DNA from 4 places in the Paenibacillus sp. FSL W8-0426 genome. Region 4 is predicted to be linked to each of the others. Evidence: riboswitches for the same ligand, from Rfam matches in the RefSeq annotation. Region 4 holds a riboswitch; each other region holds the start of a gene.

Region 1 (7,756 bases), 3.1 Mb from region 4:
TGCGGAACCCGATATAATAATAAAGGCGCATTTTGGCCGCATCACGAATGAAGTCGGGAAGGGACTCATCCCCCTGACTGGAATGGGGACCACGCATTGAAAACGTTCAAAAAGGTTTATATAGAGATCACGAGCATTTGCAACCTGGCCTGCAGCTTCTGTCCGCAGACGAAGCGAGCCAAAGGATTTATTGATCCGGAAACGTTCAGCATGGTGCTGGATCAGATCAAGCCGCATTCAAGTTACATCTATCTGCATGTCAAAGGCGAACCGCTGCTTCATCCCAAAATCGATTTGCTGCTGGACATCGCCCATGAGAAGGGTTTCAAAGTGAATATTACGACGAACGGAACGTTGCTGCCGAAGACGAGACACAAGCTGCTCGGCAAGCCGGCGCTGCGCCAGATGAACTTTTCCCTGCACAGCTTCGACGGGCATGAGGGCTCCAAAGATCGCGAAGGGTACCTGAGCAACATCTTTTCGTTTGTGCATGAAGCGACGAAGCATAACGTCATCGTGTCGTTCAGATTGTGGAATTTGACGCAGGACAATTTCACGAATGCCCAGAAGCAGCGCAACCGCGAAACGCTCGATCACTTGGAGCGAGAATTCAATCTGGATTATAAAATCGAGGAAAAGGTCGTACCGGGCAGCGGCGTCAAAATCGCGCCGAACGTGTACCTGAACCAGGACCATGAATTTCAGTGGCCAAGCCTGGATGCGCCGGAGGATGACGGTAAAGGATTTTGCCATGCGTTGCGCACGCAAGCCGCGGTGCTTGTGGATGGAACGGTGGTTCCGTGCTGCCTGGACGGCGAAGGCGTCATTAATTTGGGGAACGTGCATGAACGTTCCTTCTCGGAGATTGTGGAAGGCGAGCGCGCCAACAATCTGTTCTATGGTTTTTCGAGACGCGAAGCGGTGGAGGAGCTTTGCCGCAAATGCGGATACCGCCAGCGGTTCGGTGCGTAGGATTGGATTTTGAATAAAAAGACGGGGACGGCTTGATTTCAAGTCGGCCCTTGTTGTCTTTCATCTGAAGGAAAATAAGGTAATTCCAGCACACCGAGAGTTAACAACGGCAGATGCGATGTTCGGAACGGGTACGGATAGGTCTCATTTTCTCAGAGCTGGCGTGAATGTCGGAGAGATGTGAACTACGGATTATTCTTGGAACGTTCCTTTCCTGATAGGATGAGGTTGCGGCCAGGACAAGCGGAGCTGTGCATCTGCGAGGCTTGCCGACAAACCGCCCGTAATGGGAAAATCCGATCGCCAAGGAGGAATTCATGATGAAAAAAATGTTGACCGTACTTTTGTCCGCCGGTTTGGCTGCCTCATTGTTTGCTGTGATTCCCGCAGCGGCAGCGCCCGAAATCGTCAAAACGACGATTATCGTCAAAAAAGGCGAAACGTACGACGGCAAGGGGAAAAGCGTGGCTGCCGATCCGAACACGTTGGGAGACGGAAGCCAGGCTGAGAACCAGAAGCCCATTTTCAGGCTTGAAGCAGGCGCAACCTTGAAAAACGTAGTCATTGAAGCTCCTGCTGCCGACGGCGTTCATTGTTATGGCAGCTGCAATATCGAAAACGTGACCTGGAAGGATGTCGGCGAGGACGCCCTAACCTTGAAATCCTCCGGCACCGTTAACATAACGGGCGGAGCGGCGTATAAGGCGTACGACAAAGTATTTCAGATGAATGCCTCGGGAACGATCAACATCAAAAATTTCAGGGCAGACGACATCGGCAAACTGGTGCGCCAAAACGGAGGCACCTCTTATCAGGTTACGATGAGTGTGGACAACTCCAACATCTCCAACGTCAAGGATTCGATTCTGCGCACGGACAGCAGCTCGACCGTCGGCAAAATCACCAATACGCGGTATTCCAAGGTGCCTACGCTCTTCAAAGGGTTCGCCTCCGGCAAAACGAGCCAATCGGGCAATACGCAATACTGAATCATCAGCGACGCGATTGCCAGAGAGTCATCTCTAATGTTCAAGAGTCTTGCCTGACCTTTGCGCCAACGATCGCGGATTCTACCGAAGGCATTCCTGTGATGGGGATGCCTTCACTATCGCTCGTGCATAAAAGGGAATGATTCGGGATTGCCACAAATACCCTTCTGTTGTACAGTATAACCATTGAAATAACGAAAGCCGGGAGCTCAATGAAGTTGGGCTGAGAGGGTGGCCTTGTGCCGCTGACCGTATCTGATCTGGGTAATGCCAGCGTAGAGAACCATTCGATCCATGATGGGGAAAATAAACACGCAATTCGTGCACACAACGTCTCATGAATTCGGCAGCATATCCTTTGCCTTATTCCTGAATGGGATAAGTGTGGGTTGTCCTGTTTATGTGCCATTTTCCGCCCATGTTTCGTCAACTGTACGCATGGCCTGCCCGATATCGGGGAGGCTTTTTTGTTATTTTCAAACTACTGATGATAAGAGAAGGGGAGTAGAGAAAATGGTAAATGCGGGGAGCAGCAGCAAATTAAGATTAACGGATATTTTGGTCACGATCGTGATTGCGGTTGTATTCGGGGTGATCTACAAAATATGGGGACCGACCTATGATCTGATGAAACCGTTCGGCGTGCATGCCGAGCAGATGATCTACGGCATGTGGTTCATGGCGGGAACGTTTGCCTTTCTCGTCATTCGCAAGCCGGGCGTTGCCATTCTGGCCGAGGTTGCGGCCTCCACGGTCAGCGCTTTCCTCGGCAGCGAATGGGGCATGTCCACGCTTGTATACGGGCTGCTGCAAGGGCTGGGCGCGGAAATTTTCTTTGCGGCATTCCTGTATCGGAAAACGAATTTGCCCGTGACCTGCCTGGCCGCCATCGGGGCAGGACTTGCTTCGCTCATACTGGATTACCAATACGGGTACATCGAGTCCCTCTCGACTTGGAACTACACCCTGTTTATCGGGTTCCGCCTGATCGGCAGCGCCGTGATCGCAGGCGTATTTGCCTATTATTTGGCGAAGGCACTGGAGCTGACCGGCGTGACCCGTACGTTAAGACCTGCATCGAAGCAGGATTACGAGGCATTGGATTAAATGCACAGGCAAGAATGCGTGCGGGAAACCGGGCTAGCAGCGGGCATCGTGAACTTGAGATGCAAATTCCCCGGGGAACAAGGCCTGTTGTTTCAAGGGCTCTCTTTATCGGTGAGCCAAGGAGAGAAGGTGCTGCTGCTGGGAGCAAGCGGATCGGGAAAATCCACGTTGCTGCAAATATTGAGCGGAATCATTCCGCATGCGGTGGAGATGCCCATGAAGTGTGACGACATTCTGGTGCCAAAGCGGGCAGGCATCGTGTTCCAGGACCCGGATGCCCAGTTCTGCATGTCGCATACGGATGAGGAGATTGCATTCGTGCTGGAGAACCGGAACGTTCCTCGGGAGCAAATGGCAGCGCGGATCGGCCTTGCTTTGCAGCAGGTCGGGCTGGCCTTCGAGGGCCATCGTGCTCCGATCCAATCCCTGTCCCAGGGCATGAAGCAGCGGCTGGCCATTGCTTCGATTCTTGCGCTGGAACCGGACGTATTGTTCATGGACGAACCGACGGCGCTGTTGGACGGGGAAGGCACGTCGCAGGTCTGGGATACGGTGAAACGGATCGCCCATAACAAAACCTTGATCATCGTGGAACACAAAATCGACGAAATCGTGGACTGGGTCGATCGGATCGTCGTGCTGTCCCCCGAAGGGCAGATCGCCGCGGACGGTCCGGCAGCGCAAATATTTGCGGAGCAGCGGGATCTGCTCAGGTCATATGGCATTTGGTACCCGGGCGTATGGGAGGAACAGGGACAGCAGGCAGGGAGCGCGGCAGGGCCTGAACCTGCCGTGCGGCAACGACTTCACGAGGAACCTGTACTGGAGCTGCGCGACGTCATCGGATGGCGGGGCAGCACCGAGGTGATCCGGGTCAACAAGCTGGAAGTCCGCCCCGGCGATTGGATCGGCGTCGTTGGAGCCAACGGTGCCGGCAAAAGTTCGTTGCTGCTGTCCATGATGCATATTCTGAAAACGACGGGGGACTATCGCGTGATGGGGAAACCCGCCGGCACGACGCAGCAGCTGGCGGAACGGATGGCCTTTGTGTTTCAGAACCCGGAATTCCAGTTCGTGACGAACTCGGTTGTGGACGAAGTGGAATTTTCGCTGCTCGGTACCGCAATGTCACCTGCAGAGAGGCAAGCAAATACGCTGGGCATGCTGGAGGAATTCGGGCTTGCGGCATTGGCAGACCGCCATCCGTATCAATTGTCCATGGGGCAGAAACGGCGGCTGAGCGTAGCTTCTGCCCTCATACGCGGCCAGCGCATCCTGCTGCTGGATGAGCCGACGTTTGGGCAGGATGCCCGCAATACGTTCGCGATGCTGTCAAGGCTTGACGAACTTAGACGGAAAGGGACGGCCATCGTGATGGTGACCCATGACAGCGAAATCGTAAGCAGGTACTGTACCCGGACTTGGAAGGTTGATGGAGGGAGGGTCATGGATGCAGCTGTCTTTTCCCCATCGTGAGACATGGCTTCATCACGTCAATCCCGGGTTGAAGATGGTCGTGCTGACGCTGCTGTTCATATACGTCATTTTCATCCACAATTTAAACGTGATGGCGAATACGGCCGTGGCAATGCTGTTGCTTCTGATCTGGAGCGGCCATCCATGGCGCAGGCTGCTCTTGTATGCTTCGCCGTTCATCCTCGTGTTTATCTCCACGTCGACGGGCATGATGATGTTCGGGAAAGGAGAGACGACGTGGTTCCGGTATGGCCTGATCCATGTGACCGAAGAGAGCTTCTATCGCGGCATGCATCTCGGTTTCCGTTCGCTCTGCATGGCTGCTGCCGGATTGCTGTTCGGTTTGACGACCCGTCCCGTCCGGCTGTTCTATTCCCTGATGCAGCAGTGGAGGCTTCCGCCTAAATATGCCTACAGCTTCCTCGCGGCAATGCGCATGATCCCGATTCTGCTGGATGAATTCCAAACGCTGCGGTATGCGATTCGCATCCGCGGCATGGGTGGCCGACGATCGCGCTGGAACATCTACGGAACCCTGAAACGTTATGCGATTCCACTGCTGGCCCAGAGCATTCGCCGCGCCCAGCGGATGGCGGTGGCCATGCAGGCGAAGGGGTTCGCCGAAGGCGCAAGCCGGACGTATTATGTTCCGGTCGGGTACTCCCGGACAGACACCTGGTTTCTTTTGTACATGGTCATCTCGTTCCTGCTGGCTTATCTGGCTGGCGTGGGTTACCCTTATCAACCGGAAATGGTGGATGTAAGGTAGGTCGCAGGAATTCCGGCAATGCACGCTTAGAATGATATGTCTTTTTGCAAACCGGTAACTTTTTGCCGGGTCCAAACGTCCTTATTTGGAAATAACTTCAATACAAAAAGGCGAAGACCTTGGTGAATGGAGGCCAAAACATGCGGACGAAAAGATATGGGCGGTTGGGAATCGCCGGGGCTGTGGCCGTAATCGCGGCCGGAAGCATCCTGTTGAACATGAATACAAAGGTCATGGGCGCGAAAAACGAGGGAGGCGCTCAGCAGGTACAGCTTGCTTCAGCCGCGTTCAAACGGGGAGACACCGTTGCGCTTCCCGCAAACGTTCCTTTGTTTTCGAACATAAAGGACAGCAGCGTGGCCGCCGATTTGATGAAAATCAAGAACTATACGGCAAATGGAGCTAAGTTGAAAGTGAATGCCGTCAAGGACGATTGGATTCAAAGCAAAGACGAGATCAACGGAGAGCAGTGGTTGCCGGCATGGTATGCAACGAAAGATGCGGCCAGCATCAAACCCGTTTCTCCGCGCACGTTCCATCTCCGGCCTGGAAGCAAGTTTTATCTTTATCCCGGCAGCGCTACGGTCTGGGATGCGGGACCTGCGCTCGAGAAAAAGGCGTTTATCGTCGCGCAGCAGGGGCAGTGGTACGGCGTTTCGCTGGCTCCCCGCATCTGGAACGCGGATTTTTATTCGTTCCGGCCGTCCATGCAATGGATTCAAGCCAAAGACGTGTCGCAGCAGGAGGATATCCCGGACGGGTGGATGAAGTCCGAATCTTCTCTGTCGACGGGCCAGGTGCGCCATCTGACGGATATTCTGATCCATAAGGGAGATACGGAAAGGCAGATCGCGAAGCGGCTTGGCGAACCGGATTGGACCGAGCATTCCCCGAACCTGAGCCAGACCGGCGACCCGATGCGAATAGGGGAAACGTGGCGATACGAGCATGAAGACGGGCAGGTGCTTTTGACGTTTACTCCGGAAGGCAAGCTGGAGAGAATGCATTGGAATTTGCCGCAGAATGGCAGCAATCCCGGGAAGGTTAGTGCAGAAACGGAACGCAGCGATCGTTATGAGTTTACGTCCCGGATGGATGGCAAGGCGCTGGCGGCAACGTTGCCTTGGGAGCCGGTATGGGTCAATCAAGGCGACATTAATTATACGTTCCTTCAGGCAGGGAATGAAGATGTTCTGTTGATCAAAGGCGATGACGGCGGATTCAGCGGTTTTTACCATGAAGGCTCCGTTTATGCACTGGATCGGCATACAGGCAAAAAGCTGTGGCAGATCAATACCGGCTTCGGCATGTTCCTGACAAAACTTGATGCAAGCCGCGAGTATGTGACGCTGTATGCCGACTATGATCCGGCTGAAAGAGATTACGTGCATCGGATACGTCATATTCGCCTGAAGGACGGGAAGGTGATGTGGGAGCGGACGGCCAAGCAAGGTTTCGAAGGTAACACGGTTACTGCTGCCGCGAATGTTGTGGTTGTGGAGGACCAGGTGCAATCGGACGGCAAAAAAGCCCGTACTACCGTACTGAATGCAAAGAACGGAAAAACATTGTGGACGCTGAACCTGAGCGGGGAATATCGCCTTTTGAACGAAGGAGCCGACGATCCTTACGTCCTGTACTGGAATAAAAATAAACTGGTTGCCGCAGAACCTTATACGGGCAAGGTGGTTTGGAGCAAACCGGCGAAAAAGTCGACGATCGACGATCCGCAGCACGATCCTTACTTCGACGGCATCCAACGGCTGGATCCTTTCGCTGCTGCTTCACAGGAGCGCTGGATGCTGCTGGATGATCAGTGGGTGTTGATCGACCTGAAGACCGGGGAGGAACAGGCGAAGTTCGCAGCCCGGAATGGGCAGCGTTTCGAGGTGTTGAACGACGGTCGTCTGCTCATCCGGGAAAACCAAAACGGTCAAAATTACGGAGATGTCCATGACTATAGCACGACATTATTCGACCCGAAAAGCAACAAAAAGCTATGGGCGATCGAAGGAAAGTTCGACCGTGGATTGGTGGAAGGGAATCGATTGTATGGCGTCTTGAACGGTTTTCCGGCGGCATTGGATTACGATTCGGGCAGCGTAGTGTGGAACGTCGAAGAGGAAGGGGTCGCGATTCCGATGCTGCTCAATCAGGGAAGCTACGTTCTTGCGGGCGACCAGCTTCTGCTGCCTCGGGGGGATGACCTGCTGGTACTGGACAAAAATACCGGAAAGATCGGCGGACGCATCCACGATATCGTCATGGGTACGCCGGAGCATCGGGATCGGGATGCCAAAAACGGCACGATGAACCGCATCGGCGATGACATTTATATCGGATCGGCCAATGGACGCTTCGGTCTCTATTCGGCAGACACGCTATCAGCGAACATCTCGCGCTAAGGCTTGTCTCCCGCCAAAGGATGATTTATTATAGATGA
Region 2 (7,756 bases), 3.3 Mb from region 4:
GCTGATCTTGCCGCGCTGGCCGGTCACGTTCTCGCCGTTCATCCAGATCTCTCCCTGCTGCGGCTTCAGCAGCCCGCCGATGATATGGAAAAGGGTGCTTTTGCCGCAGCCGGACGGTCCGACGAGTGCCACGAATTCGCCTTGCCCCACAGTCAGGGAAATATCGTTAAGCACCGGCAGCTTGCTTCGCCGCTCGCGGAAGGAGGCGTGCACGTTCCTGACGTTGAGCGCAGGCGCCGTTGCCGATGCCGATGTCGGTGCCGTGCCGTCAGAGTGAGCCGCTCCCGTTTCGCTTGCCTGCATAGCTGGGGCAGCCGCTGGTGTTGCCGGAGAACCGGTATGATTCATGTCGTATTCACTTCCTTGGTTCAATGTCGGGTTAGCGCTTCTGCGGCCGCCATTTAACGAGCAGCTTCTCCAGCAAGGCAATGAGCAGGAAGAGCAGCAGGCTCAGCGCCACGATGATCATGATGGCAACGAATAATCGATCTGTCCGGTAAGCGGACTTCTGCAGCATCATGTAATAACCGATGCCCTTGTCGGCGCCGATCCATTCTGCGATGATGGCGCCCATAACGCTGTACGTGGCGGCAATCTTCACGCCGGAGAAGATGGAGGGCAGCGCATGCGGCAGCTCCAGCTTCCAGAAGATGTGGCGGCGCGATGCACCGGCCATGCGCATGTAATTCATCATGGCTGCATCCGTGCGCGTTAACCCGTCCATGGCCGCTACGGCGACCGGGAAGAAACAGACGAGAACGATCGTGATCAGCTTGGGCAGCAGCCCGAAGCCGAACCAGATCAGCAGGAGCGGAGCCAGCGCGATGGTGGGTATGTTTTGACTTAAAATAAGCAAAGGGTATAACGCCTGTTTGAGCAAAGGAATAAGATGCAGCACCATCGCGATCAGCAATCCGACGGCCGTGCCGGCAGCGAAGCCGATCAGGGTAAGCTGGATGGTAGCCCAAGCATGCATGCCGAGGCGATCGGCTTGAGATGCCGCTTCGCGGGCGATGTCCGAGGGTGCGGGAAGCATCCACTTTTCAATATGGAACAGGGATACGGCTCCCTGCCATAACGCGATAAAGAGAATAACCGCCACGAAGGGCGGCCATACGCTTTTCCAGTATGAATTCATTAGCGATATTTCTCCGTGAGGGCATCCATGCTGAACCCGTCAGGGCTATGGGCAATTTTGATCTGGGAAATGATGCTTGGGCTGCCGGCCTCCACGAGTGCTTCGTGCATTTTGCGCACGATCTGCAGCAGCTCCTCAAGTTCGCCTTCCATGGTCGTTTCCAGCGGGTTTACTTGATATTTGACGCCGGATTGTTGAATGACTTCGATCGCGCGATCGACGTAAGGATAAGAGTTTTCGCCGTTCGGCGTTTTGGGAATCACTTGTATGCTAAGCAGTGTGCTGGCCATGTCCATTCACGGCTCCTTCCGATTTCGTTATATAGTTCTCGTTATTGTGGTAAAAATTCGTTCGTATACGCTTTGGAAACGTCGACTTGCTGGTCGAGCAGTTTTTTGCTGAACATCCAGTCCGCGTAATTTTGCCAAACTTCCTGTTTCTGTTCGCCCCAACGTGCGGCATCGTCCTGATATTTAGGGCTGAGCCACTTCTGGCTGGCGAGTACTAAATCCTTGTCGAGGTCCGGAACGGCCTTCAGCAAAATGTTGGCAGCCTCCTCCGGGTGATCGATCGCATATTGATATCCTTCGGATGTCGCTTTCATGAACGCTTTAACCAGCTCCGGATCATTCTGAATCGTCGTTTCGTTGGTTACGAGCACAGGCGTGTAATAGTCGAGCGCTTCGGAGTAATCCTTGACGTACAGCATGTCGATCGGTTCATTCCGCAGCTTGGCTTCAATCCCGGTCCACGCATAGAAGATCCAGGCAAAGTCGATGTCGCGTTTCACGGCAGTGAAGAAATCGGCATCGCCCATATTGATGTTTTTCACCTTGGAGACGTCGGCGCCTTCGCCTTCCATAATCGATTGCATGACGGCTTCTTCTACCGGAGAGCCCCAGCCTCCATACGATTTGCCTTCAAAGTCTTTGGGCGATTTGATGTTCCGGTCCACCGGAGCGGCAAAGCCGGACGTGTTGTGCTGAATGACCGCGGCGATGGATACGAGCGGTACGTTTTGCGTGCGTGCTTGAGTTACGCTCTCCTGGTAACTGACGCCAAAAGGGACCTCGTTCGAGGCTACCATCGTGTCCGCTCCGCCTGCGCCAGGCTGCACGATTTCGACGTTAAGTCCCTCGGCTTTGTAAAAGCCCTGATCCACCGCAGCGTACAGGCCGGTATGGTTCGTATTCGGCGTCCAATCGAGCACCACCTTAACGTCTTTCAGTGCGGCATTGCCGCCTTCGCTTGCCTTTTCCGTGCTGCTGCCGTTCTCGCCGGCAGGTGCCGCTTCCTTGCCGCCGCATGCGGCAACGGTTACGAGGGTGATGCACAGGAGCATCAGGCCCATCATTTTGCGCCATTTCATTTCTTTTTCTCTCCTTCATATTGTCCGGCCATCGGCACGGGTACTCCTTGGCTTCATGTCCACAACATCTGATTAAGAATGCCATATCAGGGGAATTGCATCGCGGTCCACACGTTCTGATATTAACAAAAAAGCGCCCCGTTATTCGGGACGCATGCAGGCGTTAGAGAATGGCCACCAGCCTTGGGGCTGTGCCTTGGTCAATATACTCCGATTCCTACGCTGGCATGATCCAGATCAGGTCTAAGGGTCAGTATCTTATGGGATACACTCTCAGCCGGCCAATTCCGACACCCCTGGGAAGCTATGAAGTTACGGGCGTTGCTATCACAGTAATTATAGGCAAGAGTCCGGATTGTGTCCAGTAAGGAATTGGAGGGACGACCGGGATTACCGTTGGAAAAATTCAATCCATTCTTTTTCAGGTCCATAGATGAAGAAATAACGATATCCGTTCGGCAAGGTTACAATCTCCCCATCGATGAACTCTGCATCCGTTGCCTGAATGCGTCGGTATTCCGCTTCGATGTCCTCCACATGGATGGCAAAGTGGTGCACCGTTCCTTCGGATGGCAGCTTGTCGCTATACCCCTGAATCAGCTCGATCTCGGTCTCGTCGCTCCCGTTAAAACCGAGAAATGCCAGCTGAATGACACCGTTGGTGTGAGTCAACCGTCCCTTCAGTTCCAGACCGACAATCTCGGTATAGAAGCGGAGCGTTGTTTCCAGATCGCGAACGGAGATTCCGACGTGGTCGACGCGTTTTTGAAAAGCCATATGAACATACCTCCCGGGGCAGATAATTCGCCATTAGCATTTTAGAAATAGAATAGATGTGAAAACCCAAGCTGTCAAGTTGGAATTAGAGCGGCAATTGAACGCGCTTACGTAAAAAATAAAGATTTAAATTTTAAAAGTTCACAATTTGTTCACTTATGAAGGGCATAACGTGATCACTATAATGATCAAATGAACAGAAAGGATGAGTGCATTGCCAACAACGAAAAGAGAACAAGTGGTGTTCGGATTAATGATGTGCTTCGGCATGGTCACGATCATGCTGTTGTTTAATCTGTATAACAGCGGAATGATCGGGAAATTGTCTTTGATGGAGATTCTGCTGCAGTTTGTGATCTGTTTTGTGGTCGCTTTTGCGGTTGAATCGATATTGGTAGGTCCTGTGGCGAAAAAAGTAGCGTTTTCCCTGCCGTTCGACAAGTCGAACAAATTGGTGGCCGTGTTGACGCTCTCGTTTTTTATGGTGGTCGGCATGGTGTTGGTCATGTCTTTCTATGGTGTAATGACATCCTACCTCACCAATGGACTTGGAGGTCGTTCCATCCTGCGAAGCTATGGTTCGGCGATCGGCCATAACTTCTTGCTGGCACTTCCGGCACAGCTTCTGGTGGTGGGGCCGATCGTTCGGGCTGTATTTGGCAATGTGGTGGACAGAAGCAAAGTCAGCGCTTGACCGATCTGTCTTATTTCCTGGGCAATGGTCGTTTGAAAACATAATGAATGAAGCTCTTGCGAATGGGGGAGCATTTCATATATAATCATTGTCAACAATTGCAGATCGGAACTATGCCGTTGAAGAGCATCCAACTCGGAGGCGTTTTCGCCAGGGGAGCGAACCCATTCCCCAAGTTAACCGGAACCGCCCGTTATCGCGGACCAAGAGGCTGGACACAGGATTACCTGTCCCGGCAAGTTGGGTGGCACCGCGAGCAGAGCGCTCCTCGTCCCAAGGGATGAGGGCGCTCTTTGCATTTTTATAGCCCAAAGGAGACGGTGTACATGTTGGATATGAAATGGATTCTTGCGCATGCGGATGAGGTTCAGGCGGCCGCGGACGGCAAAAAAATCAAGGTTTCGGTTCGCGAGCTGCTCACGCTGGACGAGGAAAGAAGAAGGCTTTTGCAGGAAACGGAGGAAGGGCGCCGCTTGCGGAACGCCTGGTCGGCTGAGATTGGCAAGCTGATGCAGACGGGAGATCGGGCACAGGCGGAAGAGCTGCGGACACGCGTAAAGGAGCTTAACGACAAGCTCCAGCAGAATGAGACCAAGCTTGCCGACGTGCAGGAGGAGGTAACGAGACTGCAGTGGCTGGTGCCGAACGTGGTGTCGCCGGATACGCCGGCAGGAGCATCGGATGAAGATAACGTTGAAGTGCGGCGTGTCGGTGAGATTACGAAATTCGATTACGATGCGAAGGATCATGTTGAGCTGGGTGAAATGCATGACATGATCGACATTGCCCGAGGCGTAAAAATCGGCGGCACTCGCAGTTATGTATTGAAAGCAGCAGGTTTGCTTTTGCATCGGGCCGTACAACAGTTAGCCCTCGACCTATTATTGAAGAAAGGCTTCACGCCGATGGAAGTGCCGCTGATGGTGAGGGAGGAAGCGCTGGTTAACACGGGCTTCTTCCCCACAGGGCGGGATCAGGTATATGAGCTTGAGGGCGAGAACAAATGGTTGGTAGGGACTTCGGAGGTGCCGCTTGTTTCTTATTATATGGATGAAGTCGTGGATGTAGCGGAACCGATCCGATTGGCCGCCATGTCCACCTGTTTCCGCAGCGAGGTTGGATCGGGCGGCAGGGATGTGCGCGGACTGTATCGGGTGCACCAGTTTTCCAAGGTAGAACAGGTCATTATCTGTGCGCCGGATGCGGACGAATCGGAACGAATGCTGCAGGAGATCACCGGACATGCGGAGGAACTGCTGCAGCTGCTGGAGCTTCCGTATCGCGTGGTTGCCGTGTGCATCGGGGATATGTCGCAGAAAACCTATAAACAATACGACATCGAAACATGGATGCCAAGCCGCGGGGCCTATGGAGAAACGCATTCGTCGTCGAACCTGCACGACTTCCAGGCCCGGCGCTCCAACATCCGTTGTCGTAACGCAGAAGGCAAGCTGGTCTATTGCCATACCCTTAACAATACGGCAGTGGCATCGCCGCGCATATTGATCCCGCTTTTGGAGAATCACCAATTGGAGGACGGGAGCATACGCATTCCGGCAGCGCTTCGGCCCTATATGGGGGGATTGGAATACCTGAAGCTGCCGGAAGCAGAAAAATAACAAAACATGTCGAATGGTCCTGTTATCCGAATTTCTTCAGTTATAGTATTCATTTCTGGGCATACCATTTCCGATATACTATAATAGGAGTAAAATACTGGATTATGGGAGATGAAGATGGGCATGAAAGGTTTAAGAGCAGGATTCAAGGCAACCCTAGCCTTGATCGTGGCGTGCGTTGCGCTGATTCCATCGCTGGCCATGGCGGCCGCAGGAGATATCACATCCATTAAAATTGTAAGTAATACGGATAAAATGAGCGTTTCCGAAACGGCCTCGTTGAAAGTGATGGCGGTGGTGGAAGGATTCGATAACGAGCAGGACGTCACGGCTGGCGTGACATGGTCGTCGAGCAATGCCAAAGTCGCTACCGTAACGAAAGGCAAGATCAAAGCCGTAGGTGCGGGAGAAGCGACCATCGTCGCCCAGGTGGATAACGAGAAAGCGCAGTTTGCCGTGCAGGTACAGGAGAAAATCAAAAAGATCAAGGCATCGCCGAGCTCTTATAATTTTGTCAAAGGCAAGGAGAGCGCATTGCCCAAAGTAACGATCGTGCGAACGAGCGGTAAAGAAGAGGACGTCACTTCCCAAATCGTCTGGACAGTTTCCAAGCCATCCGCCGTCGTGGAAAATGGGAAAATCAAAGGGGTGGAACCGGGACGCGTGCTGCTGCAAGGAAAATACGGCTCAACCACGGTCAAAGTCCCTGTAGCGATTACCGATATCATCGCCAAGGTGGAGGTTACGCCATCGGCCATCCAGATGAACATCAAGAAGTCCAAAGCTCTTAAGGTCATCGGTACCTATGAGAACGGCAAAACGGTGAACTTGTCGAAGCAAGTGACCTGGACATCGTCTAATCCCACTGTGGCCACGGTCAAAAATGGCACGGTCAAAACGCTGACAGAAGGCAAGGCCACATTGACGGGTGTGTACCAGAATCAGACCGTCAAAACGGAAGTGACCGTGGTGCCTCTGCTCAAAAAGCTGATCAGCAGCACCAAAAAGCTGGTCTTGTCTCCTCAGGGCACAGCAACGGTGAGCGTTATGGCCCAGTATGACACAGGAAAGACCGCCTTGGTAACGAGTGACGCGGTATGGAGCAGCAATAAGCCAAGCGTGGTCACGGTTTCGAATGGCAAAATCCAGGCCGTTGGCAAAGGCAAGGCTTCCGTGGTCGTCAAATGGAACAACAAAAAACTTACGATTCCGGTGACGGTAAAATAGCAAGCTTGGTTCTGGTTTTAGTGGTATAATGTTAAAAAATGGAATGTTGAAGGGCGCTGGCAACGCCCTTTTTTTGTATCCTTTTGTACGATGGGAGGAAGATACATGAAAGATGCATCGATCGTGGAATCGAACTCAAGCCTGGGGGAAATCGCATATGATACGGGTTGAAATACAATCATGACAATGCATAAGCAGAGGTGCGCCAGTAGTTTAAGAGGCGAACTGTTGTATTTGTCCGTGACATTGCTGGCGATGTCTGCCGGGTATGCCTCCAGGGCCTAAGGCGAGGTTTTGCCCGCATTTCTGCGAGAACATGCCGGGGATGCCTTATGGGCAGCTATGATTTATTTTGGAATCCGCCTAATATTCACGTCGTGGAGCAAGGGATGGTCAGCCTTTGCCGGATTGCTGTTCAGTTGGTTCATCGAATGCTCGCAGCTCATCCAGGTCCCGTGGTTGAACGAAATTCGTTCGACGACGCTAGGGGCACTTGTGTTGGGCCGGGGTTTTTTGGTCATGGATCTCATGCGTTACGCCGTGGGGATATTGGGAGTTTGGTTTGTAGATCGATATGTGTTAAAGGCCGAAACCGAGCGTTGAAAGAGATGCGGCAAGAGTGGTTCTTTTGAAACGGATTCGTCAGGAGGAAATGAACATGAATGTCGACAAATTATTTTCCGAATCGCCCGAATTCGAGACAGAACGTTTGCGGTTGAGACGTCTGACCTTGGAGGATGTGCCTGAATATTTTGCGTTTGCCTCCGATCCGCTCGTCAGCCAGCACAGCCTCTGGAACTGTCATGAGACCATAGATGATTCGGTCGGATATATTCGGCGGGTACTGGATCAATATGAACAGCAGACTGTGTACATTTGGGCCTTCATTTGGAAGGACACCGGGGAACTGATTGGGCGCGGGGGCGTATTCG
Region 3 (7,756 bases), 3.3 Mb from region 4:
AAAACAAGGAGGAACTACAATGAACATGACTGTATGTCAAAGCTGCGGAATGCCGCTCGGCAATGCTGCCCAGTGGGGCACCGAAATGGATGGGAAAAGCACCAGCGAGTATTGCATCTATTGTTATAAGGAGGGGCGTTTCGAGCAGCCGGACATATCGCTGGACGGCATGATTGAGATGTGCACCGCAATTCTCGTTCAGGAAGGCATGGACGAGCCGTCCGCGCGATCGATGCTTCGCCATCAGCTTCCCTTCCTAAAACGATGGAGTGCATCCGCGCAAGCCGGGATGACGTCTGCCGAATTGAAGCAGGAGCATAACGCATCTCCCTCGGCACAGCCTGTCACGTATGTCACCCTGCCAGCGAAACGGTTAGCCGGCGTCACCGCCAGAACCAGCAATGGCGCGGAGATGAGCGGCAAAGGCAGCATACAAGCGCTGTGGGAGCGTTACTGGAGCTTGCCTGACCTTCCTGCTGCCACGACGCCTCGTTATGGCTGCTACACGGATTATGCGGATGGAGTTCTCGGAGAATACACGATTCTGGTTGGACATGAACTGGCACCGGGCGATGCACTGCCGCCCCATCTGGAAGTCATTGAAATCCCGCCCGCGACATACGCTGTATTTGCAACCAGAACAGGCCCCATGGCCGAAGTGGTCAGCGAAGCCTGGGGGGCTGTATGGGCTTGGAACAACCGGGACGAACGCACGTTTACCGGGGACTTCGAGCTGTACGATGAACGCAGTCTCGATCCCCTGAACATGCAGGCGGAACTGTACATCGCCGTCCGGCCACGCTCATAACTTGGCTGCAATATGTTGAACATGCTTGCTGTCGGGAAGGGTCCCGGCAGCTTTTTTTATGTTTGCCCGCCCACCTTGCGTGCGCCTTCCTGCACATCGATGATGCGATTCGGTTTCATTTCCCCTATTCCCTGCCGCCCACTTCTTCCGTTCTTCTGTTATCCGTACTTACAGACCATTGAACCAATTTCGTTCGCTTATCCCCTTCTATGCAACCAGACAAAACGACTTATTTTCGACCCATTTTGGTCTTGCTTGATCGGGACTATCCGCACACCCCCCCGCCCCATGCTCCCATATACCGCCCCTAATATACGGTCCTTTACTCCTGAATATCGCTAAAAATGTTTACAATTTCGAAAATCGGGTTAAAATCACTACATTCCGATTTGGAAAGGTTCATTACACACCCTTGTTTCATCTAACAAGTCATATATGCCTATTTTGCAAACAACAATCAACATGCTCTGAAATCATCATATTTATATTACATATAACCTGTTCTCAAAAAGGAGGAACCCGAATGATCCGCATGCCTATTCAGCAAATGATCCCATACCATCACCAGTATCCGCGAAATGCAGCGGTCAACGCTCCGAAAAAAGAAAACCGGGATACCCAAGAGTTGACCTTCCACGACATTTTGCAGCAAAAAATGGCCAAAAAGAATGCCTCCCCATCCATGCGATAATGCTGTACATTCCCCCTTCCTGTTTCTATAATGGGCTAAAACGTTCGCGGCACCTTCACACGGTTCCCGCAACAATCCTAAAGGGGAATGCCTCATGATGACCATCGCTTGCTTTCATGCCCATTATTCCAATATTGCACTCATCGAGGAGGCGCTGTCTGCCTATGACGTCGAACTGGTGCACTACGTCGATCCGGGACTAGACCGGATCAAAAGCGACGCAGACTTCACCGAAAACACCGTCCGCGACAAAGTAGCCCGCACGATGGAATGGATCGCCCGATGCCATGCCGATGCCATTCTCGTCACCTGCACGCTCTTCACGGCCGTTCTGGACCAGGAGACCCTGCCCGCTTCCATTCCCGTGATCGGCATCGACGATCCCTTGTTATCGATGATGCAGCGCCAGCCGAAGCCCTATTTGCTCGCCTTCACCAACCCATCCACCGTCCAAGGAACGATGGACCGCTTTTTGCGCCATTTACAGCCGGAGGAGGAACATCAAGCGTCAAATCATGCCCTTCAAGCCAAGAGCGTATTGCTGCCAGGCACGTTCGAGCTGATTATGCGCGGAGACCGCGAAGGTTACGCGGCAGCCGTTCAGGCGGGATTGATGCGGCATGCCGAACGATATTCGGGTTGGACGCCGATTGCCGCCCAGTTGTCCATGGCTCCGGCGGCAGCACGGGTAACGATGGCTAGCGGCATAACCGTGCACAGTCCCCTTTCCGTTCTGGCACCGTATTTGCAACGGGAATTGAATATGCAGCTAAAGTCTGGCTTGTGATACATGACATGCAAAAAAGCAGTTCATTCCCCAAGATAGGGAGATGAACTGCTTTTTGCTGTTTTGCTTCTCCTCCTGTCCGTTTTGTTGCGGACAGACAAATAACGCCAATTTAACGGATTCGCGGACAACCGCGCAAGAAGGCCGGCATTATGAGCGCATCCGGTATTCTTCGGCCTTTTCCTGCATGCCTGCGGCAACCGCCTCTTGTTCCGACAATCCCTTCTCCGCGGCAAATGCACGGATATCCTGCGTAATGCGCATGCTGCAGAACTTCGGTCCGCACATCGAGCAGAAATGCGCCTGCTTCGCTCCTTCGGCAGGCAGTGTTTCGTCGTGATAGGACATGGCGCGTTCCGGGTCGAGCGACAGGTTGAACTGGTCGCGCCAGCGGAATTCGAAGCGAGCTTTGGAAAGCGCGTCGTCCCGGCGCTGCGCACGCGGATGGCCTTTGGCCAGATCGGCGGCATGGGCCGCGATTTTGTAGGCGATGACGCCTTCGCGCACATCGTCCTTGTTCGGCAAGCCGAGATGTTCCTTCGGCGTAACGTAACAGAGCATGGATGTGCCGAACCAGCCGATCATGGCCGCCCCGATGGCCGACGTAATATGGTCGTACCCCGGCGCAATGTCCGTGGTCAGCGGGCCGAGCGTGTAGAACGGCGCTTCCTGGCAAATCTCCATTTGCAAGTCCACGTTTTCCTTGATTTTGTGCATCGGCACGTGTCCAGGACCCTCAATCATCACCTGCACGTCATGCTTCCAGGCGATCTGGGTCAATTCCCCCAGCGTCGCGAGTTCCGCCATCTGCGCTTCGTCATTGGCATCATAAATGCTGCCCGGGCGAAGGCCGTCTCCCAGCGAAAAGGCGACGTCATACCGCTTCATGATCTCGCAGATTTCTTCGAAATGGGTGTACAGGAAATTTTCCTGATGATGCGCCAGACACCAGGCCGCCATGATCGATCCGCCCCGTGACACGATGCCCGTCATCCGTTTGGCAGTCATCGGAATATAGCGGAGCAGCACGCCCGCATGAATCGTAAAGTAGTCCACGCCCTGCTCGGCCTGCTCGATCAGCGTGTCGCGGTACAGCTCCCACGTCAGCGCCTCCGCCTCCCCTCCGACCTTTTCCAATGCCTGATAGAGCGGCACCGTGCCGATCGGTACCGGCGAATTGCGGATGATCCATTCGCGGGTGGTGTGAATGTCTTTGCCCGTGGACAGATCCATCACCGTATCCGCTCCCCAACGGACGGCCCAGGTCATCTTCTCGACCTCTTCCTCAATGGAAGACGATACGGCCGAATTGCCGATGTTGGCATTGATTTTGACGTGAAAATGGCGTCCGATCATCATCGGTTCGCTCTCCGGATGATTGATATTGGAAGGCAAAATGGCTCGGCCGCTGGCCAGCTCCTGCCGTACGAATTCAGGCTCCACACCTTCGCGGATGGCCGCGAATTCCATCTCGGGCGTAATGATGCCTCTCCGCGCATAGTGCATCTGCGTCACGCATCGCCCTTCCCGTGCCCGCAGCGGTTTCCCGGTAACGCCGGGATACGTCTCGGCTCCAGCTCTTGTGCTGCCCGGCTTCAAGCCGTTGTCCTCCGGCTTAATCGACCGGCCTTCGTACGACTCAACGTCCTCGCGCTCCGTAATCCACTTCCTGCGCAGCGCGGGCAGGCCCGTCCGGATGTCCACCTCATAATCCGGATCGGTCATCGGACCGCTCGTATCGTACACGCGGAGCGGTTCGTTATGCTCCACCCCTTGGGGAGTGCTTGTGTCATGAAGGGCAATTTCGCGTTCGGGGACCAACAGGTCCGGTCGCGAGCCCTGAATGTATACCTTGCGGCTGCCCGGAAAAGGCCGCAGCCGCCCCATGCTTTCTTTTTCCGTATCCCGATGGTTTTCCTGTCCCGCTGTTTCGTGTCCTGTACTCATCGCTCGTTCTCCTCCTCATGGTATGGTCCGGCATTGCTCATTCTGCGCACCTGTTCATCAGGCCAAGCATGAAGGAAGTACAGCACGGGCGAATTCAAAAACACGGATACAGCTCCAGGGCGGGCGGGAACATGGCAACCATGGCCGCCGCATCACACATCTCCACCTTGTCGGAATGCCACGGAGATGCGGTGATGTCTCGGATACTGCATTAAAAAAGCCGGTTCCCCAAGGGAACCGGCTTTATCCTTCATCGCCAAACGTGCCACGGCAAGTCTACCCACAGGGGAGCTTCACTCAAGGCATATTGACGATGCTCGTCGTTGTTTCGCCGATTACTTCCCTACGCTGGCATGATCCAGATCAGGTGCTAAGGGTCCGGAATCTCATGCGATTCCGTCTCAGTCCGGACAATTCGGACTCCCCCAGTAACGTTTGACGGCTAGCGGCAACTTTGCCGCTGCGTCCTATTCAGTTCAGTCAGCCCATGTCTTGGGCTGTCCATTACAGATTAGCCTAAACATGGCGGAAAAACAACCTTATTTTCCAAAATGCCGTTTCGGATCAGGCCAGCATAAGTCCCATCTGCGCCGCAGCTTCTTTCAGGACCGGAGCATACTCATGGAGCGTCTCCTGGGAAAGGCGGCTGACAGGCCCCGATACGGACAACGCGGCGGCGATCCGGCCATCCCGGCCCATAATGGGCACGGACACCGCCGCAGCCCCCGGTTCGCGCTCTTCGTAACTTGTGGCGTAGCCGGCGTTCCGAATATCCGCCATCTGCGCCAAATACGCCTGCGGATCGATGAATACGGGCCATTCCGGGCCGTTCATCAGTTCTTCCCGGTCTTCCTCGCTTGCAAAAGCCATCAGCACCTTGCTGGAAGCCCCTACGGACAACGGCAGCCTTGCGCCAACGGGAGCCACCCGGCGGATCGCCTGATCGCTCTGTACGGCCTGTATCCGAATCCGTTCGGCACCGTCGCGCAGATACAAGCTCACCGTCTCCCCGAGCCGATCTCTCAGCCGTTCCATCGCCGGCAGCAGCAAAATGGCGGGATCGTCGCTCCGGGACATATGCGCGGATAGTTCCCAAATGCGAATGCCGAGTCTGTATTTCTCGGTCGCCGCATCGCGGATCACAAATCCCCGGTCTTCCAGGGTAGCCATGAGACGATGCACGGTGCTCTTATGCAATCCGATCTGGCTGGCAATTTCGGTCAATCCCAGATCGCTGCGGGTCGTAAAACACAATAATATATCCAGCGCCCGTTCTACAGCCCGGACGGTTAACTTTCGGTCCTCCATGGCAGAATGCCCTCCTCATGTTTCATCACATGAAACTCGGTTACATAAATTATATGAGAAACGATTCCATCTGTAAACCGATGCCCGTTAAATTCGAACCGGAAGAAGTATCGTGGGGTCTAGGTTATCAGACTTCATCCCCTGTATTTTGCACTCAAAGGAAATAATAACCATGCATCTAAAGAACTATATAACAATTAGGTAACAAATACGCCTGAAGAATTGACATTGGCTATGGTGGAACATACGATAATAAAAAAGTCTATTCGCCATCACAAAGAGGAAAAGAACGAGCGTTTCCACATTTTCTCGTTCCTATTGGAATAACTTTCCGAAAGCGAATTCATATTTTCGCTTATGCCTGAATGGTATAAGTATAACCGTCCAACTCTGTTTTTTTCACGGAACCGAACTTGTCATGTCGACATAATCTGACTCTTTCCTCCTCTTCGCCCCAGTAATCCGGCGGCGGGCAGTTTTGGAGAAAATGATCGTCAGTGAGAATTCGTCGTCATCTTTAGCCGATTCAACAAAGGAGGGGCATGTATGTTTCCGACATCCCAGAGCGAGGCCCCGCTGCAAACGAAAGTTTCCGATCTGCCCTCTTCGCTGTCTCCGAGGCTGATCCGGCTTAAACATATTATCGTGGCGTTGCTGCTCTCCGTTGTATTTTTTCTGTTATTTTGCTTCATCGCGCTTCACGGCTACATCGCTTGGGTGCTGTCCAACCCTACGGTAGCCCCCGTCTTTTCCAATCCGATGCAGGCCAAAAACATGAAATACGAAGACATCACGTTCCCGGCCGTCGACGGAAGCCGCATCATGCAAGGCTGGTACATTCCTGCCGACGCCGACGTAAACAAAACGATCATCTTCAGCCATGGATACGGAGCCAACCGGGAGGAAACCTGGGTGCCCATGTACGATTTGGCGCATTATGCCCATCAGCTTGGGTTCAACGTGGTGATGTTCGATTATGGTTTTGCCTCCCAGGTCAACAAAGCCGTCGCTACGGGCGGCAAGGCGGAATCCAAGCAATTGCTCGGAGCGATCCAATTCGCCAAACAGCGCGGCGCCCAGGAAATCGTCGTATGGGGATTTTCGATGGGAGCGGGTACGGCATTGCAGGCAGGGCTGTTAACCCAGGACGTCGACGCCATGATATTGGACAGCACGTTTCTGCTGGAACCGGATACGCTATACCATAATATCCATAATCAAATTGACCTGCCGCGCCAGCCGACGCTGGAAATTTTGAACCTGTTGTTCCCTGTCCTGAATGGCACAGGCTTGCAGCAAATTCCGTACCAAGAAGTCAAAAAGAAGGATTATCCCTTCCCGATCTTCTTCGTTCACGGAACGGAAGACGAGAAGGCGCCTTACCCGATCGCGGAGCTGCTCGCCGCCAACCAGTCGAATGCCAATTCGGAGGAATGGATTGTTGACGGAGCGCACCATGAGCTGATTTTCCGCGAGCATCCAAAAGAATATTTGCGACGCGTCTCCACATTCCTCAGTCATGTCACAAACACCGACGACGATGATGTGCAGAATACCGGCGGCAGCCATTGACGATCAGCGCAACTGAAGCCTATGCATCAGAAACATGGAATTGCATGAAAATTCGAGTCCTCTTGGGTTCCTCTTGAGGGCTCTTTTTTTTCGTATACATAAGACAGCCTGTTATCCGAATATATTTTTGGGACGAAATTCGGTGATTAGGAGGTTTAATCCGTTATGAACTGGTATGAATATGGAAAGCTGCTTCCACTGCGGATCCTGGAGGAAATTCGTTTCTGGAAAGAACAAGAGAAGGAGCATACAATCATCATTCTGGCGCTTGTTCCCGATCTTGAGCCCGCCTATGTCAAGCTGCTCGGGGAATGGCAGGCCGCTTTTGCCAGCACGGGGGCTGCCGCCAACCGGCTTTTGAAACAGCTGTTGCCGGGCACGCACCCGCCAGATCCTTATATCCTGCGAGCCTTTGAGGATTTGGTAAACACGGCCAGCACGCAATCCCGGGAGTTTATTCGGCAACTGTATGCCCTGCTCGAGCAAAGCGCCGCTATACTGGCCGCTCCGCCTGCCAAAACCGCCATTCTGCACTTTATTCGCGAATCGGAATACTTTCTCGGCGTTCTGGATACGCTCGGCAAGTCCGGCATCATGCGCGATGCCGAAGGAGAGTCGCTTTCCTCGCTGATCCAGGCGGAAA
Region 4 (7,756 bases):
GGCCGGAGATATTGATTAATGCCGCATCCAAACTGCTTGCCGTCTTGTTGGCGGTACTTCTGCTATATGTATATCCGGCTGCCGAAACGGCAGATCGGCAGGATGAGATTTCCCGGATGACCGTTTACCAGACCGTCACGCGTTTTGTTGATTCCGCTCGCACCAAAGGTTACATTTCTCCAGCGATGTTTGCCGAATTCGAAGAACAATTGGCGCGCACGGGCAATGTCTACGACATTTCAATGGAGCATTTGCACAAAAAATATGTGCCGAATTACATCGATCCCCAAAATCCTGCGACTTTTACGGGGACGTACGAGACGGTTTTGGATGGATATTATTCAAGCCAAATCAAAGAGAAGCTTTTTCCGACCGACGGTTTAGAAACCGCGGAGGATCCTGCTCGAAGATACACGTTTACAGTAGGGGATTTTTTTACCGTGTCCGTCAGAAATACGAATCGAACCCCCGCAATGCTTATCCGCGAATGGCTAAATGGGACAATCCAATCTCCCGCCGTGTTTACCACGTATGGAGGGATGGTGCTGAATGAAGATTACTGAGCTGTCCATCGTTTTTGTGCTTGTCTTTTTTCCGTTTTTTTGGATCGTGTCGCAGAGCAGTCGGGAACTCCAAGAGGCCCAGATCCTCAGCAATAGATACGAGACAGCGCTGAGGACTGCCGTCATGGACGCTGGCATGGTCATGCACCAGAACGAAAAGCAAAGTGGAGAAGCGGGCTACGGTTCATCAAAGTTTGTGAACGCTGATAAAGATTTGGCGCTGGAGACGTTTACGCAAACGATGGCTCTTAATTTGGGGATTCAGGACGATCCGCCAGCGATTCGCTCCTTGTTCGATTATATCCCGGCTATCGTTGTTCTGGACTACGACGGTTACTACATGTATGCCAATGAGACGGAAATGATGGGGGAGTCCGAAAACTCTTTTCGTCACGTGTGGAGCCCAAAGAAACCCTATACCTATGCAGACGAAGACGGAAACAGCATCAATTTCACGTTGGATAGTTATGTCTACGCCTATGATGCCGAAAAGCAAATGTGGCTTGAAGGCTTTCGGAACGAACTCATCGCGTCGACACGGATCCCGTTGCTGAGAGATGATCAACATTTTGAACATGTGCGCAGAAGCCGGATTGTCAGTGCCGTTCAGGAGGATTTGGCCGAGGTCATCAATCGTCACAACGAATTTGCCAGAAGAAATGGCATCTCATACACGTTTACTCTGCCGCTCATCTCCCAGGAAGACTGGTACAACTCTATAAATGACACAGGGATCATTGCTTTCATTCAGGGTATTCCGAGCGGAGGCCGAAAAATCAACAACTTTGCCATCGGAGGCGGCCGGCTTGTTAAGAGGGCGGCCGTGATCGGCGGTGTGGATCCTGACAGCGGCATCAAATATTATTATCCGGCCACATGCTCGAACGGATACAGGCCGGAGGAAGTTTTTACGGATGCCCAGGAGGCAGCGGCTCGAGGCTATTTTGAGCAAAATTGTTATATCAATCGCTAGTATCCTCCGACGAAAAGGCACTGGATAGTGCGATATTTTCAGCTGCGTAGTCTAACCTAAAAAAGCGCTGATCTTCCTGATTTTTGGCAGTGCACGCAAAAATGATCGATGACAAAACAGGATGCCTATGGTAATATAGGCTACAACTTCATAAGAGCACTAGGGGTGCCGCGCGATGCGGCTGAGATGGAATAATTCGATTCCGGACCCTTTGTACCTGATCTGGATCATACCAGCGTAGGGAAGTGGCACGTTTTTCGTCATGACAAGGAAGGCTGTATTTCAGCCGTCGCTTGGATTGCAATGCGATTATCGGCAATGCTCGTTCCATGCATAAACGCGTGAGAATAATGCCCATTGGTTTCGCATTTGCCTTGCATTGCACGAAAGATACGAATAAGTCGCCACTCCCCTGCGGGAGTGGTTTTTTGTGTTCTTTCAGCGAAAGGCAGGTGAACCGAGTTATGGTTGCTTCGCAAACTCAATCAGTACCTTCATCATTGGAGCTCCATGTCATTTCAAACGGAACGGGGGACCTTGATGTTTTTCTTGAAAAGGCGATCCGGGTGACCCCTTGGGTGGATTACATTCATATTCGGGAAAAACATCTTGCGATCAACCAAAGATTGCATTGGGCCGAACGAATGCAAGAAGCGGGTATCCCGGCTTCGCAAATTGTCGTTAATGGCATTCCTGATCGAATGGATGGTTTTTCTGTTCCTAAGTTGTGCGGCGTGCACAGGGGGGAATCGGATTTCAAACAGTATGGCACAACCATCCGGATGGACAACAAGCATGAACCGATCCGTCTGGGCGTTTCCGTGCATTCCTTGGAAGGGGCGAAATCCGCTGAGCGCCAAGGCGCAGATTATGTTATTTTTGGGCACGTTTTTGCTACCAACAGCAAAATTGGCGCTGCGCCAAGAGGCATACCTGCATTGAAAGCGATATGCAGCTCCCTTTGCATTCCCGTCATTGCGATCGGCGGAATTCGCCTTGATGCCGTGGATGCGATTTACGCAGCCGGGGCAAGCGGGATTGCGGTCATGTCCGCCATATGGGAGAACAGTAAACCTGAGCAAGCAGCCGCTGCATTCAAACAGGCTATGTCCGGTGTACGGCCCATGAATGACGCCATTGAACGAAGATGAAGGAGGGGCAATCGTTGTTTGATGATCGCATTAGCTTAGACGGTAGTTCGGGGTTCGACATTCTCGACAAAAAAGAGAATCCACGTTCGCGAAAGGACATGTCTGCCGAAACGATCGTGATCGGAGGGGGTGTCATCGGTTGTTCCATTGCTTATGAATTGGCAGCCCGCGGGCAGGAAGTAATGCTCCTGGAACGAGCCCGAATGGGTGGAGGGACGTCATCGGCGGCGGCCGGCATGCTGGCTGCCGACAGTGAGCACTTTCATCATGCGGCCATGGCGGAGCTTGCCCGGCGCAGCCGTGAACGGGTTCACCGGCAGAGGGAGCATATTCAAGCGATGAGCGGAATTGACATTGGCTTGCGGCAGGCCGGGTTCATTACGCCTTTTCGAAGCGGACAAAAGGCAGGACTATATGCAGCCGCATATGAAACAGATTCGAATGCATGCACGTATTGGGATCGGCAGGAACTGCAGCGTCAAGCACCCTGGCTAAGCCGGGATACGTATGGCGGGTTGTACAGGCAAGCTGAAAGCGAAGTGCTGCCGTTAAACCTTGTCACAGCTTATGCCAAGTCCGCTCAAGCATACGGGGCTCGAATCATGGAAGGCATTCAGAATGTAACGCTGCAAACCGGGGCAGGGCGCATACAAGGGGTTCAAACCTCCATTGGCATGTTGACATGTAAAAATGTCATAGTCGCGGCCGGGCTGCAAGGAGTAGAGTTGATGGAAAGCGTAGGGTTGAACATGCCTGTCGTGCCGGTAAAGGGAGAAATGGTTGCTGTCCGGTTTTCGCATCATGACGCTGCACGGGGAAATATACCGGACAGGACCGTTTATGCGGAAGATGTTTATATCGTTCCAAAAGCGAATGGAGAAGTGTGGTTGGGTGCAACAAGCTTGGCGGGAGCTTCGGATTTGCATGTGACCCCTGGAGGAATCCAGAAACTGATCTCCGCCGCGGCAGCATGGGTTCCCGCCGTTGCGCACGCCCGATTCGAGCGAGCCTGGGCCGGCGTGAGACCATCGACTCCGGATGGTTTGCCGTATTTGGGGGAAAGCGAACAATATTCGGGATTGTATGCCGCTTTCGGACATTATCGGAACGGTATTTTGCTCAGCGCTATCACAGGCAGTGTGTTGGCGGATTTGATCGAGGGGAAATCGGCCGGTGAACTCGGGATTGCTGCTTTCAATCCGGAGCGCTTAAGCGGAAAGGGGATGATGCATTGAATATTATCGTCAACGGACAATCGATGGAGATTGAAGACCAGTTGAATCGTGTGGACAAATTGTTGCTCTCTTTCAATCTTCAGGTGAAAACCGTCGTTGTTGAACTGAATCGGCAAATTTTAACGCGAGAGCTTCATGAGACGACGCCGCTGAAAAACGGAGACCGAATCGAAATCGTACATTTTGTGGGAGGCGGATAAGTATGTTAAACATTGGAAAATATGCCTTTGAATCGAGATTGCTGCTGGGAACAGGGAAATTCGAAGACTTGGATGTACAACGACAGGCGGTTGAGGCATCAGGTACAGAGGTTCTGACATTTGCTATAAGGCGCTTGAATTTGGAGCAGCGGGAACGCAAGCATTTTCTCGACACGTTGGACCTGAGTCGATTCACGTTGCTGCCGAATACCGCTGGAGCGACGAATGCCGAAGAAGCGGTACGCATCGCCGAATTGGCACGGGCATCGGGACTTTGTGATATGATTAAGGTAGAAGTGATCGGCGATGGGCGAACGTTGTTGCCCGACCCGATCGAAACGTACAGGGCTTGCGAGATGCTGCTTGAAAGAGGATTTACGGTGCTGCCGTATATTTCGGATGACGTCATTTTGGCCAAACGTCTGCAATTGCTCGGTGTACACGCCGTGATGCCCGGGGCCTCGCCGATTGGTGCGGGCAAAGGGCTGATAAATCCGTACAATCTTGAGCTGATCATTGAACAGGCTGCGGTTCCGGTCATTGTGGATGCAGGCCTTCGTTCTCCCAAAGATGCTGCCCAAGCGATGGAGCTGGGGGCAGATGGCGTATTGCTTAATACGGCTGTTTCAGGTTCACGCGATCCGGTTAAGATGGCTAAGGCCATGCGAATGGGCGTTGAAGCAGGGAGATTGGCATACGAGGCAGGCATGATCCCCGTCAAGCGTTATGCAGCAGCGAGCAGTCCTGCGGAAGGAATGGTTCAGTCATGACAAACCCGAACACGAACGAGCATCCAGAGCAAGAAAACCGTTACTCACGGCAGGAACGATTCGCGCCGCTGGGCAAAAACGGACAGGAGCGGCTGAAAGGAAGCCGTGTACTGATCATTGGTGCAGGCGCGCTGGGAACGGGAATCGCCGAGACGTTGGCACGTGCCGGAATCGGGCATATCACGATCGCCGATCGCGATTACGTGGAGTGGAGCAACCTGCAGCGCCAGCAGCTCTACACAGAGAAGGACGCATTGGAGCGCATGCCGAAAGCGATCGCTGCTGTAAAGCGTCTGAAAGAGATTAATTCCACAGTAGACATCGTTGGAAAAGTCATGGATGTGCGGACGGATGAATTGGAAGAACTCATTGCGGATGTCGATCTGGTGATGGATGCAACGGATAACTTTGATACAAGACTGCTGATCAACGATATGTGCCAAAAACATCGCAAACCATGGATTTACGGTGGGTGCGTAGGCAGCTACGGGATTACCTACACCTTTATGCCAGGGGAAACCCCTTGTTTGAATTGTTTGCTCGGAGAGGTGCCGTTGGGCGGGGATACCTGCGATACTTCTGGAATCATTCCGCAAGCCGTGCAGATGGTCACGGCCAATCAGACTGCAGAAGCCATGAAGCTTCTTAGCGGAAATCATGGCGCCTTAAGGCGCAAGCTGCTGTCGTTTGACCTGTGGCGGAACGAGTACATAACGATCAACGTGGATGGCGCGAAGAAGCCGGATTGTCCTTCGTGCAGCGCATCGGCTTCATTTCCGTATTTATCCGCCTCGAATCTCGAAAAAACGGACGTGCTCTGCGGCAGGGATACGGTGCAGATCCGTCCTTCCCGCCCATTGAAGCTGGATCTCCAACAGACCGCTGAACGTTTGGGTAAGCTTGGGGAAGGGGTCGTGGAACACAATCCGTTTCTGGTCTCGTTCAGCCTAGGGGAACATCGGATGGTTATTTTTCAAGACGGTCGGATCCTCGTCCACGGGACCAAAGATACTGCTGAAGCACGCACGCTTGTCCATCGCTATTTTGGCTAATGCCGTGCACCAAATTCAAGTTCGTTCCTTTCGAGGAATGGACTTTTTCGTTTTTCGGCATCATAACGACATATGGAGGATCGCACGCGACCTCTACAGAGAAAGAATTTGTCCAAGGCCGGGTGAACGGATGAAAACGACCATTTTACTTGTTGGCGCCCAGGAACAGACAAGGTCGCTAAAAGAAGCGCTGAGTGCCGAGGGCTATGCCGTGCTCTTGGCCAGCGCAGGTACATACAAGCAGCAATTGGAGATGGTCAAGCAGAATCTGTCTATGATCATCTGGACCGCTGCTCCTGAAGACACAATCCAGCCCGACGAAGGATTGAAGTGGCATCGCGGACAGAACCATCACAACATTCCGTTTATAATTATTACGACCGCAATATCCGCGGATCGAATCGTGGAATGGTTGGACAGCGGGGCAAACGACATACTCGAGCAAGAGAGCGAGCCGAGTATATTGATGGCAAGGATTCGAAATTTGCTTCGCTTGTTTTCTCAAGGTTCGCAGTTCGACGAAGAAGTTATCATGGTGCATGACCTTAAAATCAATTTGCGCTCGCGGAGAGTCAGCCGGGCTGGGGAGTATTTGACGCTCACGCCGAAAGAATACGAATTGTTGGAGTTTTTGGCGCGGCATGCAAACGAAGCCTGTTCGCGGAAGGCGATCTTATCGGAAGTATGGGGCTATGATTTTCAAATGGATACGAACGTGGTGGATGTGTATATCAAACATTTGCGTGAAAAAGTGGACAAGGGTAGGGGCGTCAAACTCATTCAAACTGTGCGCGGAGTGGGTTATATGCTTCATTCTTCCCATTAAAAATGGCCAGATCCTTAATGGATCCGGCCATTTTAGACATATATTCAATGATTCGTAGGGAAATTACAGTACACGGCGTGCTTTAATATACGTTTTTTTCCAGTTTCCCGAGTTCAGGTCAGAGAACGTTACCCCTGGAGATCCGTAAGTGTGCAGGATCTTTCCGTTGCCCGCGTAAACTGCTACGTGCGTAATATTGCTGCCTGTGGAACGGCTGCCGCTCGAAAAGAATACCAGGTCTCCGACGCGCAGGTTCGCTTTGGATACGGCTACGCCTTCCTTGGATTGTTTGACGCTGGTACGCGGAAGGTCCACGCCATACTTTTTAAAGATATATTTCATGAAGGAAGAGCAGTCAAAATTTTTGGTCGTCGAAGTGGATGCTCCAAATTTATATGGCGTTCCCATAAATTGTTTACCGTAATTGACGATTTGTTGTCCTTTGGACACGGTTGCGCTTGCTGCTTGAGCAGCAGGTGCCGATGTCATTGCGATGGCTCCAAAACCAAGTGCTGCGCACAATCCCACGGTCACGGCCTTTTGGACAAAGATGTTTGTTTTCATGTAGTACCTCCAAAATTAAGTTTTCGTTTCGTTTGCTAGAGCGAGTATAACAGGTTTGTAACACCCTAAAATTTGGAGTAGAAGCTTGAAGTGCTTGAAGTGACTGGTTTTGGAGCGTTTTATTAAAATACCATTAAAAATGTCAAAAAATTAATCGTTGACGGATGCATTTAAGGTTTGAAACAGAAAAAACCTTTGAAAATCAAAGGTTTTTTCGAATAATAAGTTGCTCTTTTTATTTTTCAGCAAGTTACAAAAATGTAACTTTCATATGAACCAACGTTAATCCTTGCTCTGAATAATGAGCAGCAATCCGCTATCGATGGTAACTGTCCCCGCAGGTCCCAAAAGCTTGTTGCTTATGCCAAGGGATTGTCCCATCCGGAGCGTTGCTTTATCCAGAGGGTACTGAAAGCCTTCCA

What was found. A riboswitch is a leader RNA that binds a small molecule or an ion and turns the genes downstream of it on or off. The one in region 4 is predicted to bind thiamine pyrophosphate.
Region 1: linked by a shared signal. The riboswitch ahead of MKY59_RS04310 (ECF transporter S component) and the one ahead of MKY59_RS18105 (thiamine phosphate synthase) in region 4 are both predicted to bind thiamine pyrophosphate.
Region 2: linked by a shared signal. The riboswitch ahead of MKY59_RS02245 (ABC transporter substrate-binding protein) and the one ahead of MKY59_RS18105 (thiamine phosphate synthase) in region 4 are both predicted to bind thiamine pyrophosphate.
Region 3: linked by a shared signal. The riboswitch ahead of thiC (phosphomethylpyrimidine synthase ThiC) and the one ahead of MKY59_RS18105 (thiamine phosphate synthase) in region 4 are both predicted to bind thiamine pyrophosphate.

What each region holds. Positions count from the first base shown of each region.
Region 1 is NZ_CP150203.1:939,600-947,355, forward strand. It holds gene MKY59_RS04300 (radical SAM/SPASM domain-containing protein) at 97-972, shown strand; gene MKY59_RS04305 (pectate lyase) at 1,293-1,961, shown strand; TPP riboswitch at 2,153-2,262, shown strand; gene MKY59_RS04310 (ECF transporter S component) at 2,475-3,068, shown strand; gene MKY59_RS04315 (ABC transporter ATP-binding protein) at 3,069-4,544, shown strand; gene MKY59_RS04320 (energy-coupling factor transporter transmembrane component T) at 4,519-5,313, shown strand; gene MKY59_RS04325 (PQQ-binding-like beta-propeller repeat protein) at 5,454-7,718, shown strand.
Region 2 is NZ_CP150203.1:469,357-477,112, forward strand. It holds gene MKY59_RS02230 (ABC transporter ATP-binding protein) at 1-429, opposite strand, end outside; gene MKY59_RS02235 (ABC transporter permease) at 380-1,138, opposite strand; gene MKY59_RS02240 (MTH1187 family thiamine-binding protein) at 1,138-1,428, opposite strand; gene MKY59_RS02245 (ABC transporter substrate-binding protein) at 1,470-2,507, opposite strand; TPP riboswitch at 2,704-2,815, opposite strand; gene MKY59_RS02250 (VOC family protein) at 2,898-3,284, opposite strand; gene MKY59_RS02255 (hypothetical protein) at 3,499-3,978, shown strand; gene serS (serine--tRNA ligase) at 4,305-5,597, shown strand; gene MKY59_RS02265 (Ig-like domain-containing protein) at 5,721-6,824, shown strand; gene MKY59_RS02270 (DUF2809 domain-containing protein) at 7,119-7,427, shown strand; gene MKY59_RS02275 (GNAT family N-acetyltransferase) at 7,483-7,756, shown strand, end outside.
Region 3 is NZ_CP150203.1:729,015-736,770, reverse strand. It holds gene MKY59_RS03440 (zinc ribbon domain-containing protein) at 20-808, shown strand; gene MKY59_RS03435 (hypothetical protein) at 1,332-1,499, shown strand; gene MKY59_RS03430 (hypothetical protein) at 1,594-2,286, shown strand; gene thiC (phosphomethylpyrimidine synthase ThiC) at 2,437-4,173, opposite strand; TPP riboswitch at 4,557-4,670, opposite strand; gene MKY59_RS03420 (IclR family transcriptional regulator) at 4,798-5,541, opposite strand; gene MKY59_RS03415 (alpha/beta fold hydrolase) at 6,088-7,113, shown strand; gene MKY59_RS03410 (Fe-Mn family superoxide dismutase) at 7,279-7,756, shown strand, end outside.
Region 4 is NZ_CP150203.1:4,062,062-4,069,817, reverse strand. It holds gene MKY59_RS18120 (hypothetical protein) at 1-19, shown strand, start outside; gene MKY59_RS18115 (hypothetical protein) at 12-563, shown strand; gene MKY59_RS18110 (hypothetical protein) at 550-1,536, shown strand; TPP riboswitch at 1,688-1,797, shown strand; gene MKY59_RS18105 (thiamine phosphate synthase) at 2,001-2,687, shown strand; gene thiO (glycine oxidase ThiO) at 2,702-3,922, shown strand; gene thiS (sulfur carrier protein ThiS) at 3,919-4,122, shown strand; gene MKY59_RS18090 (thiazole synthase) at 4,125-4,892, shown strand; gene MKY59_RS18085 (ThiF family adenylyltransferase) at 4,889-5,944, shown strand; gene MKY59_RS18080 (response regulator transcription factor) at 6,075-6,770, shown strand; gene MKY59_RS18075 (C40 family peptidase) at 6,834-7,334, opposite strand; gene MKY59_RS18070 (thiamine diphosphokinase) at 7,617-7,756, opposite strand, start outside.